2 regions of the Blautia sp. MCC283 genome follow, and region 1 is predicted to be linked to the other one. Evidence: a T-box and tRNA genes for the amino acid it is inferred to sense, from the RefSeq annotation. Region 1 holds a T-box; the other holds one or more tRNA genes.
What was found. The T-box of region 1 lies ahead of thrS (threonine--tRNA ligase). A T-box ahead of a tRNA ligase gene usually reads a tRNA of that ligase, here a tRNA-Thr.
Positions count from the first base shown of each region.

Region 2: it has a tRNA-Thr gene. The T-box ahead of thrS (threonine--tRNA ligase) is inferred to sense a tRNA for this amino acid. The anticodon was not compared.

Region 1 covers NZ_WQQB01000001.1:125,407-132,962, forward strand. The annotation lists gene GPK81_RS00550 (SEC-C metal-binding domain-containing protein) at 1-440, shown strand, start outside; gene GPK81_RS00555 (YdcF family protein) at 440-922, shown strand; T-box leader at 991-1,214, shown strand; gene thrS (threonine--tRNA ligase) at 1,351-3,312, shown strand; gene GPK81_RS00565 (sugar-binding domain-containing protein) at 3,422-4,195, opposite strand; gene GPK81_RS00570 (ArsR/SmtB family transcription factor) at 4,576-5,544, shown strand; gene GPK81_RS00575 (shikimate dehydrogenase) at 5,555-6,421, opposite strand; gene GPK81_RS00580 (sigma-E processing peptidase SpoIIGA) at 6,721-7,556, shown strand, end outside.
Region 2 covers NZ_WQQB01000032.1:36,024-43,579, forward strand. The annotation lists gene GPK81_RS11215 (choice-of-anchor D domain-containing protein) at 1-587, opposite strand, end outside; gene GPK81_RS11220 (hypothetical protein) at 713-970, opposite strand; gene GPK81_RS11225 (HAD family hydrolase) at 988-1,653, opposite strand; gene GPK81_RS11230 (Maf family protein) at 1,662-2,267, opposite strand; gene GPK81_RS11235 (glutamine--tRNA ligase/YqeY domain fusion protein) at 2,431-4,098, opposite strand; tRNA gene GPK81_RS11240 (tRNA-Thr) at 4,213-4,285, opposite strand; gene GPK81_RS11245 (hypothetical protein) at 4,449-4,826, opposite strand; gene sigH (RNA polymerase sporulation sigma factor SigH) at 4,901-5,494, opposite strand; gene rlmB (23S rRNA (guanosine(2251)-2'-O)-methyltransferase RlmB) at 5,525-6,250, opposite strand; gene GPK81_RS11260 (Mini-ribonuclease 3) at 6,261-6,686, opposite strand; gene cysS (cysteine--tRNA ligase) at 6,671-7,556, opposite strand, start outside.

The DNA.
Region 1 (7,556 bases):
TTCAGCGCTTCTGGGCAACTTATTTTAACATTGAGAAGAACATTTACGAGCAGCTTCTGGAGAACCCGGATGAGGTTGTTTCCGGAACTGTTAAAGAGCTTGCTGAGAAATACGGTCAGGATGTTATGACTATGGTTGGTTTCCTTGACGGAATCAACGACAGCCTGAAGGTTCCGAACCCGATCGAGACTATGGATGAGAACACCAAGGTTAACCTTGCATTTGATAAAGAAGCTCTCTATAAGAACATGGTAGACGCCAAGGCTGACTGGCTTTACAACCTTCCTCAGTGGGACAAGATCTTCACAGAAGAGAAGAAGAAAGCTCTCTACATGGAGCAGAAGAAATCCGGCACAGTTGTGAAACCACACAAAGTCGGAAGAAACGATCCGTGCCCATGCGGAAGCGGCAAGAAATACAAATACTGCTGCGGAAGATAATGAGCGTAAAGAAGAATCTGGATTACATTATCGTGTTAGGTGCCCACGTGGACGGAACACGGATGACACTTGCCCTTCTGGAACGAGCCAGAAGGGCCCTTCTTTATCTTAAGGAGAATCCCGGCACAAGGGCAGTTCTCTCCGGTGGAAAAGGTGACGGAGAAAACATTTCCGAGGCAGAGGCCATGTACCGTTATCTCATCGGACATGGGATAGAGGGGAACAGACTGATCCTGGAAGAAGAGTCCACCAGCACGAAGGAGAATCTGGAATTCAGCCGCAGGAAGATCGGAACCACAGATTGTTCCATAGGCGTGGTGACCAACAATTTTCATGTATGGAGAGGAGCAGCTATTGCAAGGAAATGCGGCTTCCGGGAAGTTGTTATGGTACCTTCCAGATATCGAAGCTGGCGTCTTCTGGTCTACATTCCAAGAGAAATTCTGGCAATCATCAAGGATAAAATGATGGGAAATCTGTGAAAATTTTTTTTAAACATGCGTTGACAAATAAAAATGCTGCGCTTATAATGAACCACAGAAAAAGAAATAAAAACACGTTGACGAGACGAGTAAACTGTGAAATGTTACAGAGAGAGATGTGAAGTGCTGGAAACATCTTATCGGGAAACAGTTGAAAACTACCTCCGAGTGGCCCCAATCCGGTCCGGTGATTCCGTTATCATCATAATTGAGAGGCTTTGTATTTGACAGGTATCTGTTTATATGGAGCAAGCAGGGTGGAACCGCGAGAATGAATAAACTCGTCCCTTACAGTGCGTGATGTACTGTAAGGGATTTTTTTATTCCGGAGAAAATTACTCCACAGTATTTTCCGGGAAAAGATCTCCGGTACAGGAAAATGCACTGTGTATCATAGAAACTCGTTGAAAACGAAAGGAGAAACAATCATGATTATTACATTAAAAGACGGCTCAAAAAAAGAATACTCAGAAGCAAGATCAGTGATCGATATCGCATATGACATCAGCGAAGGCCTTGCACGTGCTGCATGTGCAGGAGAAGTAAACGGAGAGGTTGTAGATCTTCGTACAGTCCTTGAGGATGACTGTGAGCTTAACATCCTTACAGCAAGAGATGAGAAGGGCCTTGCAGTTCTCCGTCATACAGCATCTCATGTAATGGCACAGGCTGTACAGAATCTGTATCCGGAGGCAAAGGTTGCCATCGGACCATCCATTGATACAGGATTCTACTATGATTTCGACCACGAGCCATTTTCCCGTGAGGATCTTGATGCCATCGAAAAAGAGATGAAGAAGATCATCAAAAAAGGCGCAAAGATTGAGCGTTTCACAAAATCCCGTGAGGATGCCATCGCATACTTCAAAGAGAAAAATGAGCCATATAAGGTAGAGCTGATCGAGGATCTTCCGGAGGGAGAGGAGATTTCCTTCTATTCCCAGGGAGACTGGACAGACCTCTGTGCAGGACCACACCTGATGAGCGTAAAAGGAGTCAAAGCATTCAAGCTTCTTTCTTCTTCCAGCGCATACTGGAGAGGAAGCGAGAAAAACGCAATGCTCACACGTATCTACGGAACTGCATATGCAACAAAGGATGAGCTGAAAGAGCATCTGGAGCAGATGGAAGAGGCTAAGAGACGCGATCATAACAAACTTGGCCGTGAGATGAAGATCTTCACAACAGTAGACGTAATCGGACAGGGACTTCCACTTATCATGCCAAACGGTGTGATCATGATGCAGGAGCTTCAGCGCTGGATCGAGGATGAGGAGACAAAACGTGGCTATGTAAGAACAAAAACTCCTCTGATGGCAAAGAGTGATCTCTACAAGATCTCCGGACACTGGGATCATTACAAAGACGGCATGTTCGTACTTGGGGACGAGGAAAAGGACAAAGAGGTTTACGCACTTCGTCCGATGACATGCCCGTTCCAGTACTATGTATACAAAGCAGAGCAGCACAGCTACCGTGATCTGCCGATCCGTCTGGGCGAGACATCCACACTGTTCCGTAACGAGGATTCCGGTGAGATGCATGGCCTGACACGAGTTCGTCAGTTTACGATTTCCGAGGGACATCTGATCGTAAGACCGGACCAGATGGTAAAAGAGTTCAAAGACTGTATCGCACTTGCACAGTACTGCCTGCAGGTACTTGGTGTTGAGGAAGATGTAACCTATCACCTTTCCAAATGGGACCCGACAAACAAAGAGAAATATATCGGTGAGCCGGAAGTATGGGAGGAGACAGAGGGTCATATCCGCCAGATGCTGAACGAGCTGAACATTCCGTTCACAGAGGATGTAGGAGAGGCTGCTTTCTACGGACCGAAGGTTGATATCAATGCCAAGAACGTATACGGAAAAGAAGACACCATGATCACAATCCAGTGGGATGCACTTCTTGCAGAACAGTTTGATATGTACTATATTGATGAGAACGGCGACAAACAGCGTCCGTACATCATCCACCGTACATCTATGGGATGCTATGAGAGAACTCTTGCATGGCTCATTGAGAAGTATGCAGGAATGTTCCCGACATGGCTCTGCCCGGAGCAGGTTCGTGTGATCCCGATCTCCGAGAAGTTCAACGATTATGCGCAGAAGGTAGAGGCCCAGATGAAAGAGGCAGGCATCCGCTGCTCCGTAGACGGACGTTCTGAGAAGATGGGATACAAGATCCGTGAGGCACGTCTTGAGAGAGTACCATACATGCTTATCGTTGGTGCAAAAGAGGAAGAAGAGGGCAAGGTTTCCGTAAGAAGCCGTTACCTTGGTGATGAAGGAATGAAAGATCTTGGCGAGTTCATCAGCTTCATCAAAGAAGAGATCAAGAACAAGACTATCCGTAAGATCGAAGTTCAGGAAGAAAAGAAATAAGAAGATATAAAATAACATAACCAAACTCCCGCTGACAGAGACAGCTGTTTATAGCTGCCTGTTGGTGGGAGTTTTTTTGCAGGGACTACCTCCGTAAAGTCAGGAGTTATTAATGAAGATGAAGAATATCTTCTTTCAAAATCTGGAGCTGAAGCATTTCGCCCATATTGCGCTGCCGGTTGGTTTCAAACAGGGTATCTGCCCGCAATTCAATACCATCACGGTCTATGGTATAGGAAATGGTAGTTCCACGCAGCATCACACCGGTGATCTTTCCCTGGAAATGAACGGCATCATTCAGCGTTTCCGGAGAAATCAGGACGGCTTCCGGACGGATTGCGACAAAGTCACAGTCTGAGGAAAGACCGCACAGTTTTTCCAGGTGAGCTTCATTTACCGGCTCCAGCCATACGGACTGCCAGATGCCGCTGGACTGCGTGTACCAGATAAACTCGCCGGATGATTTCCAGAACTGTTTGCCTCTGGGAACGGTTTCATCATGCAGGTAATCGGTAACTGCCACGGTGAGTGTTTCTTCACCTCCGGAAAGAAAATCTGTGATATCAAAGGTGAAGGAGGACTGACCGCCTTCATGAAAGCCGACACAATGATCGTTGATAAATACGCTGCATTTGTAGTCAACAGCTCCGAAGTGAAGAAGAATTCTCTGACCGATCCACTCTGCCGGGATAAAAAAATTTCGCTGATAGGTGATTCTGTCAGAAGTAAGTTCTTTCTGAAACCCGCTGAGTCTGCTCTGGGGCGGGAAGGGAACCTGGATTTTTACGGGAGTTTTGTCGGTTCCGTCCTGAAAATTCCAGGTACCATTTAAAGGCATCCATTTCTCCCGGATGAAATCAGGGCGCGGATATTCATTTCTCATAGAGTTAAATCCTTTCTTTGAGTAAAATCAATATTGAAATATCCGTAATGGGTATTGCCCGGGATATAAAAAGAATGTTGTCAGGTTACGCTGGCTGCCATATAATAGGGTTAATAAATTTATTACATAATTACTGGAAGTAGAGGAAAAAACGAAGCTTCAAAAAGTTTTTTCTCTTTTTTATACTCATAATTGTAGTCATAAAATTCGAAAAAATCAATGGTTTTAATGCAAAATGACGCAAATCTGCGATTGTAACAAGAATGTATAATGCAATTTGTATATATTTTTGAAAAAATGATATTTATTACATAAATAATGAAATAAATAAGAAAAGAAGCAGATATTCATTACATGAATCTTGAAACGGAGGAAAAAGAATGGCGGAAGAAAGAATCAGTCAGGGAATTACAACAGAAAAGGAACTGGAACTGAACCTGTCAACAGAGAGTCACAAACCATGGATCACAGCAATCGGAAAGGCGCTGTCTTCAGCGGTACGGATTGATATTTTGAATCTGATAAAGGTGCATCCGTTGTCACTGCAGGAAATTTCCAGGAGACTGGGAATCCCGTTGTCTTCAACAGCGCTGCATATCCGCTGTCTGGAGGATGCTCATCTGGTATCTACAGAAAGCCAGCCGGGAATTCATGGCTCCATGAGAGTCTGCATGTGCGATTTTATTTCGTTTCATCTGGAAGCGTATGATACGGATATCAGCGCGGCGGAAAATACGCTGGTATACCAGATGCCCCTTGGAAATTATACAGATTTTCAGGTGGAACCTTCCTGTGGCCTGGCGGGAATGAACGGGGTAATTGATACTTTTGATGATCCAAGGTCTTTTTATTCGACGGACAGGCAGCAGGCGCAGCTGATCTGGTTCAGCCGGGGATATATAGAATATCGTTTTCCCAACAAAATAAATCCCCTCTGGAACATCCAGGAGATGAACTTTTCCATGGAACTCTGTTCGGAAGCACCTGGATATAATGCCCAGTGGCCGTCGGATATTACTTTTTCAGTTAATGGAACAGAGATTGGAACTTATACATGTCCGGGAGATCTGGGAGCAAGAAGAGGAAGACTGACACCAAATGTATGGCCCATAGGTCTGACGCAGTATGGATTTATGACAGGAGTTTCTCTGCGAAAAGATGGATGTTACATCAATGAGATTAAGGTGAACGATGAGAATATACTGGAAACCGTGCGTTTGTCAGGAAAACCGTATATTTCTCTGAGGATCGGAGTGCGCCCGGATGCCATAAATCAGGGTGGAATCAATCTCTTCGGAGAAAAATACGGAGATTTCCCACAGGGAATTAATATGCGGATCGTGTATTAACAGGGATGGATTATTTAAAATATTTCTCTCTTACAATCTCAACCGGCATATCCAGTCCGGTCCAGATGTGGAATGCTTTTACGCCCTGGTGAAGCAGCATGTACATTCCGTTAAAGGTTGGACATCCGGCTTCCCGGGCTTCTCTAAGAAGTCTTGTTTCTCTTGGTTCATACACAACATCGGCTACCGTAAGTTCCGGATGGAACAGAGTTTTGTCCGGGATGACTGTGCCGGTCACATCCGGAACCATTCCCACAGAGGTAGCGTTGATCAGAAGAGTGCTTTCTTCCAGTGCGTCTTTCAGAGCGGCGTGATTATCCATCTCATGAAGGATCATCTGACATTCTGTCATATGAGACATTTTTTCTGCCATGGCAGCGGCACGTTCCCAGTAACGGCTGGTAGGACGTGCAAAAACATGGATCTTTTTTGCACCTTCCAGGGCGGACTGTCCGCAGATTGCCATTCCGGCACCGCCCACACCCATAACGGTGATGGTGCGTCCCTTCACATCACAGCCTGCATCTCTGGCAGACTGGGTAAATCCATAACCATCGGTATTAAATCCCTTTAATTTTCCATTATCATTGCGGACGGTATTTACCGCTCCGATCAGCTGTGCGGTAGGAGAAAGTTCGTCCAGGAGCTCCACGATCTTATTCTTGTTTGGCATGGTCAGGTTAAAGCCCTTGATCCCGCAGACTTTCAGTCCTTCCACTGCCTGGGGAAGGGTCTCCTCTGTCACATCAAAACAGAGATACACATAATCAAGCCCGAGGTAACGAAATGCCTCATTGTGCATTAAAGGTGATACGCTGTGTGCCACTGGGCTTCCCAGAAGGCCGGTAAGCCCGGTATGTCCGGTAATATTGATCATTGTTCGATTCCCTCCTGTATCTCATAAAATAGAATTTTTTTACGAAATATATAATAAAAAATATTTTAACACTATAAAGTGCGAAAATCAATAAATACACATATTGTACGGAAATTTATACATTTTTGTCACTGATCCATAGAAAAAATCTATAAATGTCGATGCAGACAGAAATGCCCCGATAAGTTTGAAGAATCGACATCCAACTTTGACAAAATATGCACAGAGCCTGCCCTATAATAAATGTACTTACCAAAGTTGAGAATCAATGGCAGATAAAACAGCAGTGGGGGAGTCTTATGTATCAGAATATATACATAGATATCGTTTTTATGACGAATTTCCTTATGGATTATATGCTTTTAAGACTTGTGGGAAAATTTCTGCATCTTGACGGGAAACGCTTAAGATGCGTGTTATCCGCTGCCTTTGGATCTTTTGTATCCTGCCTGTTTCTTTGTGTACCTTTTAAGATTATTTTTCCTGCTGCTGTACTGATCCATGGCGGCTGCGCTTTTTTTATGGCATCCTTTGCTTTTCGCCTGAAAAAAGGAGGCCTTCTTGCGAAAACCATTCTGGCTTTGTATTTCACAGCTTTTGTGGTAGGCGGGATCTATCAGGCACTGGAAACGGAAAGGACCATGACGGTGAAAACATTTCTGCTTTTTGTGGCAGGGATTTACGGTGCATTTTATACACTGGGGTGTGCAGCCGAGACCTTCCGATTTGGCAGAAGGAATATTTATCCGGTCACGCTTAAATATCAGGGGAAGATACAGCAGACATATGGATTTTTTGATACGGGAAACTTCCTTATGGATCCCGTGAAAAAACAGCCGGTATCTGTTATAAAACAGGAACTTCTGGGAAGCCTGGTATCGGAAGAACTGGTAAAAAAACTGATGGATATCAGAGATAAGCCAGAGGGACTGGAAAATACGGAGCTTGTCAGTCTGCAGCCACATTTTCTGAGTTGTCGTACCGCAGATGGAAAAAAAGGATTGCTGCTGGCAGTGGTCCTTGACGAATTTCTGATCCAAACTCCCGGAAGGGTGGTACATGTGGGAAAACCAGTGCTTGCCATAACATCCGAGCCCTCAGCTTTGGGAGAAGAGTACGGGATACTTTTGAATTC
Region 2 (7,556 bases), on a different contig from region 1:
GATCCGGCTGTCGTATCTGATGAATCCTCTGCCTGATCTTCTGTCGAATCCTCTGTCTCTTCGGTATTTCCGGAATCTGTATCAGTTTCTCCCAATCCGGTGATCGTAATGGTGCTGTCCTGAGAATCCTGCTCCAAAGTCTCATCTGATCCGCTCTCGCTGGTAGATGTTTCTGTCTTCTTCTGCTGTGCAAGAGCTTTGGCATCTTCCTCCGTTGCGGAAACTTCCTGTGTTGTTACAGTAAGTTCGCCACTGATTCCCATTTCTTCTTTTCCTGTGATCTTAAGAACAATGGGAAATCCCAGATCCTTTTCTTCAACCTTATAGGTTTTATCTGTTCCTACTTCGGTGAGCACATCACCATCTTTCAGTGACCACGAAAAACTCACATAATCATCTGTAATTCCTTCTGGCTTTACCTTGGAATAATCTGCGCTTAAGGTAACACCTACTGCAATTGTTCCCTTAACTTTCAGTTTGCCATCCAGAGCTCCCTGGGGAACCGCAGCGGCAAACACCATAGATGGAAGTAATGTAACCATCATAAGCACGGCCATGATCACTGCCAGTACTCTGTTTTTCCTCATATTCCATCCTCCTTTACATCCTTATGTTTTCCTGCATTTTCAGATTTATGCATTCTTTCCTTTGTTGATGCAAGTTTACCATATTTAATTTTCAAGGATGTAATTTCTGCTTTCCGTTTTTTCTCTCAGCCTTCAACAATGAGATATTTTCCATCTGGAAGTTTAAACACTTCACTTTCTTCTTCCAGTTCTTTCAGGGAAAGTCCCTCTACATCTGCACCCATTCCATCCAGATATTTTTTTACATCTTTCAGAGAATCCAGCACTACTGCCATACAGTCTTCCAGAAATGCCTCTGCCTCTTCAAAATCATCTGCTACCGGCTCATCAAAAAGCTGTCCCTGTTTTTCCAGAAATGTCTGGACATATTCTTTCTTATACATTTTAAAAAAGTCCTCCTTTATTTATTATTTTTCTTCTCATAAATAGCAACCAGTTCCAACGGTACCGCTGCTACAATGTCTGCGCCGTTTTCTTCCAGTTCCCTGCGGTCACGAAAGCCCCAGAGTGCACCTACTGTATACATTCCGGCTGATTTACCTGTCTGCATATCCGTTTTTGTATCTCCGATATACATGCATTCTTCCGGTTTTACTCCGAATTCTTCCGCGATCTTTAACGGACCATCCGGTGCCGGTTTCCTTCGGATTCCCTCCTGCTGTCCCATTACCTCGTCAAAAACATCTCCATAGATCGCTTTTACGACTTTCTGTGCCGCAATATGCGGTTTATTAGAACATACGGCCATTTTTAATCCCGCATCTTTCAGTTTCTGAATGGTTTCCGGCATATCCTTATATGGTACAACTTTATACAGGGGATCTTCATCAAATTTTTTACGGTAAAGTTCCCGGACTTCTTCATAATGGACCAGATCCGGATCTCCGGCATCGATCAGACATCTTTTGATCAGCATATCCGCGCCTTCACCGCTGTAATAACGGAAATTATCTGTCGGCTGCGGTTTCAGGGAAAACTTTTCCATGATCTCATTTGCCACATATGCCATGGACTCCAGTGTATCTGCAATCGTTCCATCCAGGTCAAAGATACAAGCTTTTATCATTTTGTCATTCATCCTCTCAGGTTTATTCCAAGTTTCTTTGTCTCATAGATCAGCCTTGCCACAGGCAGTCCGACTACATTGTTGTAATCGCCGCGGATTCCTTTCACATAAGCACCCCAGGCACCCTGGATTCCGTAGCTTCCTGCCTTATCCATAGGATCTTTACTGTTTACATATTCTGCGATCTCTTCCTTTGTTACCGGGTAAAAAATTACATCTGTACATTCATGAAACGTATGAACTTTCCAGTTTTCTTCTTCTCTTACAAGAACTGTCACACCCGTATATACCTGGTGTGTATTTCCCTGCAGCATACTCAGCATCTTCACTGCTGCCTCCGGGTCTGAAGGTTTACCAAGGATCTTTCCTTCATAGGAGACTATGGTATCCGCTCCGATTATAAGAATGTCCGCCAGATCATCCGCCTGTTCTTTTTCCAGCGCATGTGCGGTAAACATGGCCTTTTGGAAGGAAAGTTCCTCAACCACCTTCGAGGGCTCTGTGCTGGTGATCCGTTCTTCACCACTGGCAGGTTTTACCTCAAATGTGATTCCCACCTGGCTTAAAAGCTCCCGTCTCCTGGGAGATGCAGAAGCAAGCACAATCTTTCTCATGTGTGTATTCCTCTCTTTCTGTGTTATCAGTATAACCTTTTACGGAAGGAGGTGCAACCGGAATTGTCAAAAGAGAATTCCTTCCGGATCATAAAATATAATACGCCGGGATTTCTGTACATCCCGGCGTACTGTCTTTTATATATAATTTGCTGTTTTGATCTTATGCCTTCGGCAGTTTAAAAGAACTCTTAAGAGACACAATACGGTTAAATACCGGTGCGCCCTCTTTGGAGTCATGGATGTCTGCACAGAAGAATCCGTTGCGGACAAACTGATAACTGTCGTAGCCTTTTGCTTTCAGAAGCTCCGGCTCAACATAAGCGCTCGTCACGGTGAGAGAGTTTGGATTTACATTGAGAGATCCGTCTTCTTTATTGTAAACACCCTTCTCTTCATCTACGATGTTCTCGTAAAGTCTTACCTCAACTTTACCTGCATTGGATGCCTCCACCCAGTGGATGGTTCCTTTTACCTTACGTCCGTCCGGTGCATTTCCACCTTTGGTTTCCGGATCATAAGTACAGTGAACCACACGGATCGTTCCGTCATCATCTGCTTCATATCCTGTGCAGGTTACAAAATATGCATTCATAAGACGGACTTCATTTCCGATATAAAGACGTTTGTATTTCTTCGGAGGCTCTGCCATGAAATCATCACGTTCGATATAAAGTTCTCCGCTGAACGGGATCTTTCTGGTTCCAAGTTCCTCGTTCTCCATGTTGTTCGGAGCTTCCAGGTACTCAACCTGTCCTTCCGGATAATTGTCGATCACAAGCTTGATCGGATCAAGGATCGCCATCATACGTGGACGTTTCAGTTTCAGATCCTCGCGGATGCAGTACTCAAGCATTGCGTAATCCACAGAACTGTTGGCCTTGGAAACGCCACAGAGCTCTACGAATTTACGGATAGATTCCGGTGTAAATCCGCGGCGGCGAAGTGCGGCGATTGATACCAGTCTCGGATCATCCCAGCCATCTACGATTCCGTCTTCAACAAGTTTCTTGATGTAACGTTTACCGGTGACAACATTGGTAAGGTACAGTTTGGCAAACTCGATCTGTTTCGGTGGATGCGGATACTCCAGTTCTTTTACAACCCAGTCATAGAGCGGTCTATGATCCTCAAATTCCAGAGTACAGATGGAATGAGTCACGCCTTCGATCGCATCCTCGATAGGATGAGCAAAGTCATACATCGGATAGATGCACCACTTGTCTCCAGTGTTGTGATGTGTCATACGTGCTACACGGTAGATAACCGGGTCACGCATGTTCATATTCGGAGATGCCATATCGATCTTTGCACGGAGAACTTTTTCTCCGTCTCCGTATTTGCCCTCACGCATCTCCTCAAAAAGCTGCAGGTTCTCTTCTACAGTACGGTTTCTGTATGGGCTCTCTTTACCTGGTTCTGTAAGAGTTCCTCTGTACTCACGGATCTGGTCTGCAGTCAGGTCGCAGACAAATGCCTTGCCTTTTTTGATCAGCTTCACAGCGGCCTCATACATCTGGTCAAAATAATCAGAAGCAAAGAAAAGTCTGTCTTCCCAGTCTGCGCCAAGCCATTTTACATCAGCCTTGATGGATTCTACAAATTCGGATTTCTCCTTTGTCGGGTTTGTATCATCGAAACGAAGGTTAAATTTTCCGTTGTATTTCTTTGCAAGCCCATAGTTTAAAAGAATGGACTTAGCATGTCCGATATGAAGATAACCATTCGGTTCCGGTGGAAAACGTGTATGCACAGTGTCATAAACGCCTTCTTCAAGATCTTTGTCTATAATATTCTCAATAAAGTTTTTGGAAACTGTCTCGTTGTCCATGATTCTCCCTCCTAGATATCGTCCTGATGTTTTATCTTATCATATATTTGGAGTTTTTGAAACCCGCAAAACCTGTATTTAAACAAAAAATTGTCTGTTTTTGGACACAAAAAAAGCTGCTGACGGGAATCGAACCCGTGACCTCCGCCTTACCAAGGCGACGCTCTACCGACTGAGCCACAGCAGCTTGTTTCGCGACGTTTGTGCCGCTCACAGTTGTTTATATTATCAGATGACTTTCATATTGTCAATACTTTATTTTTATTTTTTTAAAAATTTGTATTTTCATGACTATCGCATAAAAATCCTGTGTACTGCAGTCCCCGGACACAGCGCACAGGATTCTCTTTTTACTCTTCTGATTTTGCATCCTCAGAAGCTTCTGCCTCTTCTGTTTTTTCTTCCGCCTCATCAGCTGCAGCTTCCTCTGTCTCTGTTTCAGCTTCCGTCTCTTCTTCAGCCGGTGCTTCTTTTGTATCCTCTTCTTCTGTCTCTTTGGAAACTTCTACAGTCTCAGATGCGGTTTTGTCCCAGTCCTGGAAAACTTCTTTCTCTTCTTTTTCTTCTTTCTTCTCATCCTCTTCAAGATCATCGAGATCGTCAAAGTCATCTTCAAAATCGTCTTCACATACAGATTTTCTGGATATGATCGCTGCAATAGCTCCTGCTGCTGCCGCAGTAAGAGCTCCTACTGCAACCAGTCCCCAGTATTTATTAATCTTTGCCATAATTGGTCTCCTTTCTTGTTCCGCTGTTTTTAACATCATTTTAATACTTTTATATCCAAAAGAAAAGAGGGGAATTAACTTTCTCCAAAACAACGTTTCATTTTTTTGCGGATTCTTCGCAGGGCATTATCAACAGCCTTCGGCGTTTTACCCAGAATTTCCGCGATCTCCACATAGCCATTTCCCGCAATATACAGCTGAAACACCTGATTTTCCAGAGAACTTAAGCTCTTTTTCATTTCTTTTTTCAGCGCTGTTACATTTTCCCGGTCAATCAGGATTGCTTCCGGATTATCATGTTCCGTACAGGAATCTCTGAGATTTTCTTCCATTTCCCTGTCACTTAAGGATATATACGTATTCAGCGGCTGATGTTTCTGACGGTTTGAACTTTTGATCGCGCTGTAGATCTGTCTGTCAATACACATATTCGCAAAGGACTGAAAGGATGTTTCCCTGTCAGGCTGGTAGTCCCGGACTGCTTTAAACAGCCCGATCATACCCTCCTGGATCAGATCGTCGGTATCCCCGCCAATAAGAAACATGGCCCTTGCCTTTTTTCTGACCAGACCTTTGTACTTTTCCATCAGATAATCTGCAATCATGGATTCTCCGGCACGAAGCCTCTGAATAAGAACTTCGTCCTCTGTCTCATTATATCGGCACATTTTTTCTCCGAACAGCTTAAGCTGTATCTGTTATTTTGCCATTCTCTGTCTCACGATCTCAAATGCAAGCACTCCTGCCGCTACAGAAGCGTTGAGGGAATCAATGTCTCCATTCATCGGGATCGCGGTAGTAAAATCACATTTTTCCTTTACAAGACGGCTGACACCATTTCCCTCGTTTCCGATCACAAGGCCAATGGGACCTGTCAGGTTCTGGCGGTACATCACTTCTCCGTCCATATCCGCACACACAAACCAGATTCCTTTTTCTTTCAGCTCATCAATCGTCTGTCCAAGGTTGGCAACCTTGGCAACCGGCGTATAGTTCAAGGCACCGGCAGAAGTCTTTGCGACAGTAGCTGTCAGACCTACAGCTCTGTGTTTCGGAATAATCACACCATGGGCACCGGCAAGATTGGCAGTACGGATGATCGCTCCCAGATTATGAGGATCTTCAATATTGTCAAGAAGAATAATAAAAGGAGGCTCTCCTTTTTCTTCTGCTTTTTTCAGAATATCTTCCACTGTGGAATAGTCGTAAGCCGCAACCTGCGCGATCACACCCTGGTGGGCACCGGTCTCGCTCATGGAATCCAGACGTTCCTTCGGAACAAATTTCACGATGGTATCATGTTTTCTGGCTTCTCTTGCGATAGTACGAACCGGTCCGTCCTGACAGCCATCCAGAATAAACAATTTATCAACACATTTGCCGGAACGAAATGCCTCAAGTACTGCATTTCTTCCTTCTATCATTTCAGTCAATTTAAATTTCCTCCTTCTCAAGTCCTGCGTGGACCAGTTCCAGTATCCTTGAAAAATCCTCTTTCAGATAAAGATATCCCATCAGTGCCTCAAAGCCTGTAGCACGCCGGTAATCCGCCATAGTCGCATGTTTGGCCATGGTAGCGGAATGGGCATTTCTTCCTCTCCGGTATACACTTTTTTCCTCTTCTGTCAGAAGCGGTTCAAGAATTTCCATCATGCCAGACTGCGCAGACGCTTTTACAAGGCTACTGGCCTTTTTGTGGAGACGGTTTACCGGGCAGTTTGCCTTTTTCACAAGGATGGTACGGATCACCAGTTCATAAACACCATCCCCGATATAGGCCAGTGTCAGAGGTGAATAGGTCCGAAGATCTGCGTCTTTCAGATCAAACAGCTCTTTAAGCTCCCTTAAGCTCTCTGCCATTTCACACCTTCTCTTGTATCTTTCAAAATGATACCTTTTTTCAGAAGCTCGTCACGGATTTCATCTGCTCTCTTGAAATCTTTAGCCTTTCTTGCAGCCTGACGCTCCTGGATCAGATCCTCGATCTCTTTATCAAGGATTTCCTCTTTCTTCTCGATCTTCAGTCCCAGCACATCACTGAGTTTGAAAAGTTCCTCATAAAGACCTGCCGCAAATTCTTTTGAGCTGTTTTCGTTTACATTCGTGTTGGCAAATTTAACAAGCTCAAAGATGGCAGCAAGTGCATCTGCAGTGTTGAAATCATCATCCATGGCAGCTTCAAATTTGGTAACAAAGCCTTCTGCCTCTTTGAGAAGTGCAAGTTCTTCCTCTGTGATATTCTCCACTGCCGCATTGTCCTTACGGTCGCTGAGCTTGCCTGCTGCTTCCAGGATACGCTCCAGAGAATTCTTGGCTGCTTCCATCAGATCCGCACTGAAATTCAGCGGGCTTCTGTAATGCGCGTTCAGCATAAAGAAACGAAGGACCTGAAGATCATACTGCTCACCGATCTGACGTACAGTACGGAAGTTTCCAAGAGATTTGGACATCTTGCGGTTGTCGATGTTGAGGAAACCGTTATGCATCCAGTATCTTGCAAAAATCTTACCATTGCAGCACTCGCTCTGTGCGATCTCATTCTCGTGATGCGGGAAGATCAGATCCTCTCCGCCTGCATGGATATCAATCTCTTCTCCAAGATATTTTTTGGACATGACAGAGCACTCGATATGCCAGCCAGGACGTCCGTCACACCACGGTGACGGCCAGGACGGCTCGCCCTCTTTTTTCGGTTTCCAGAGTACGAAGTCCAGCGGATCTTCTTTCTGG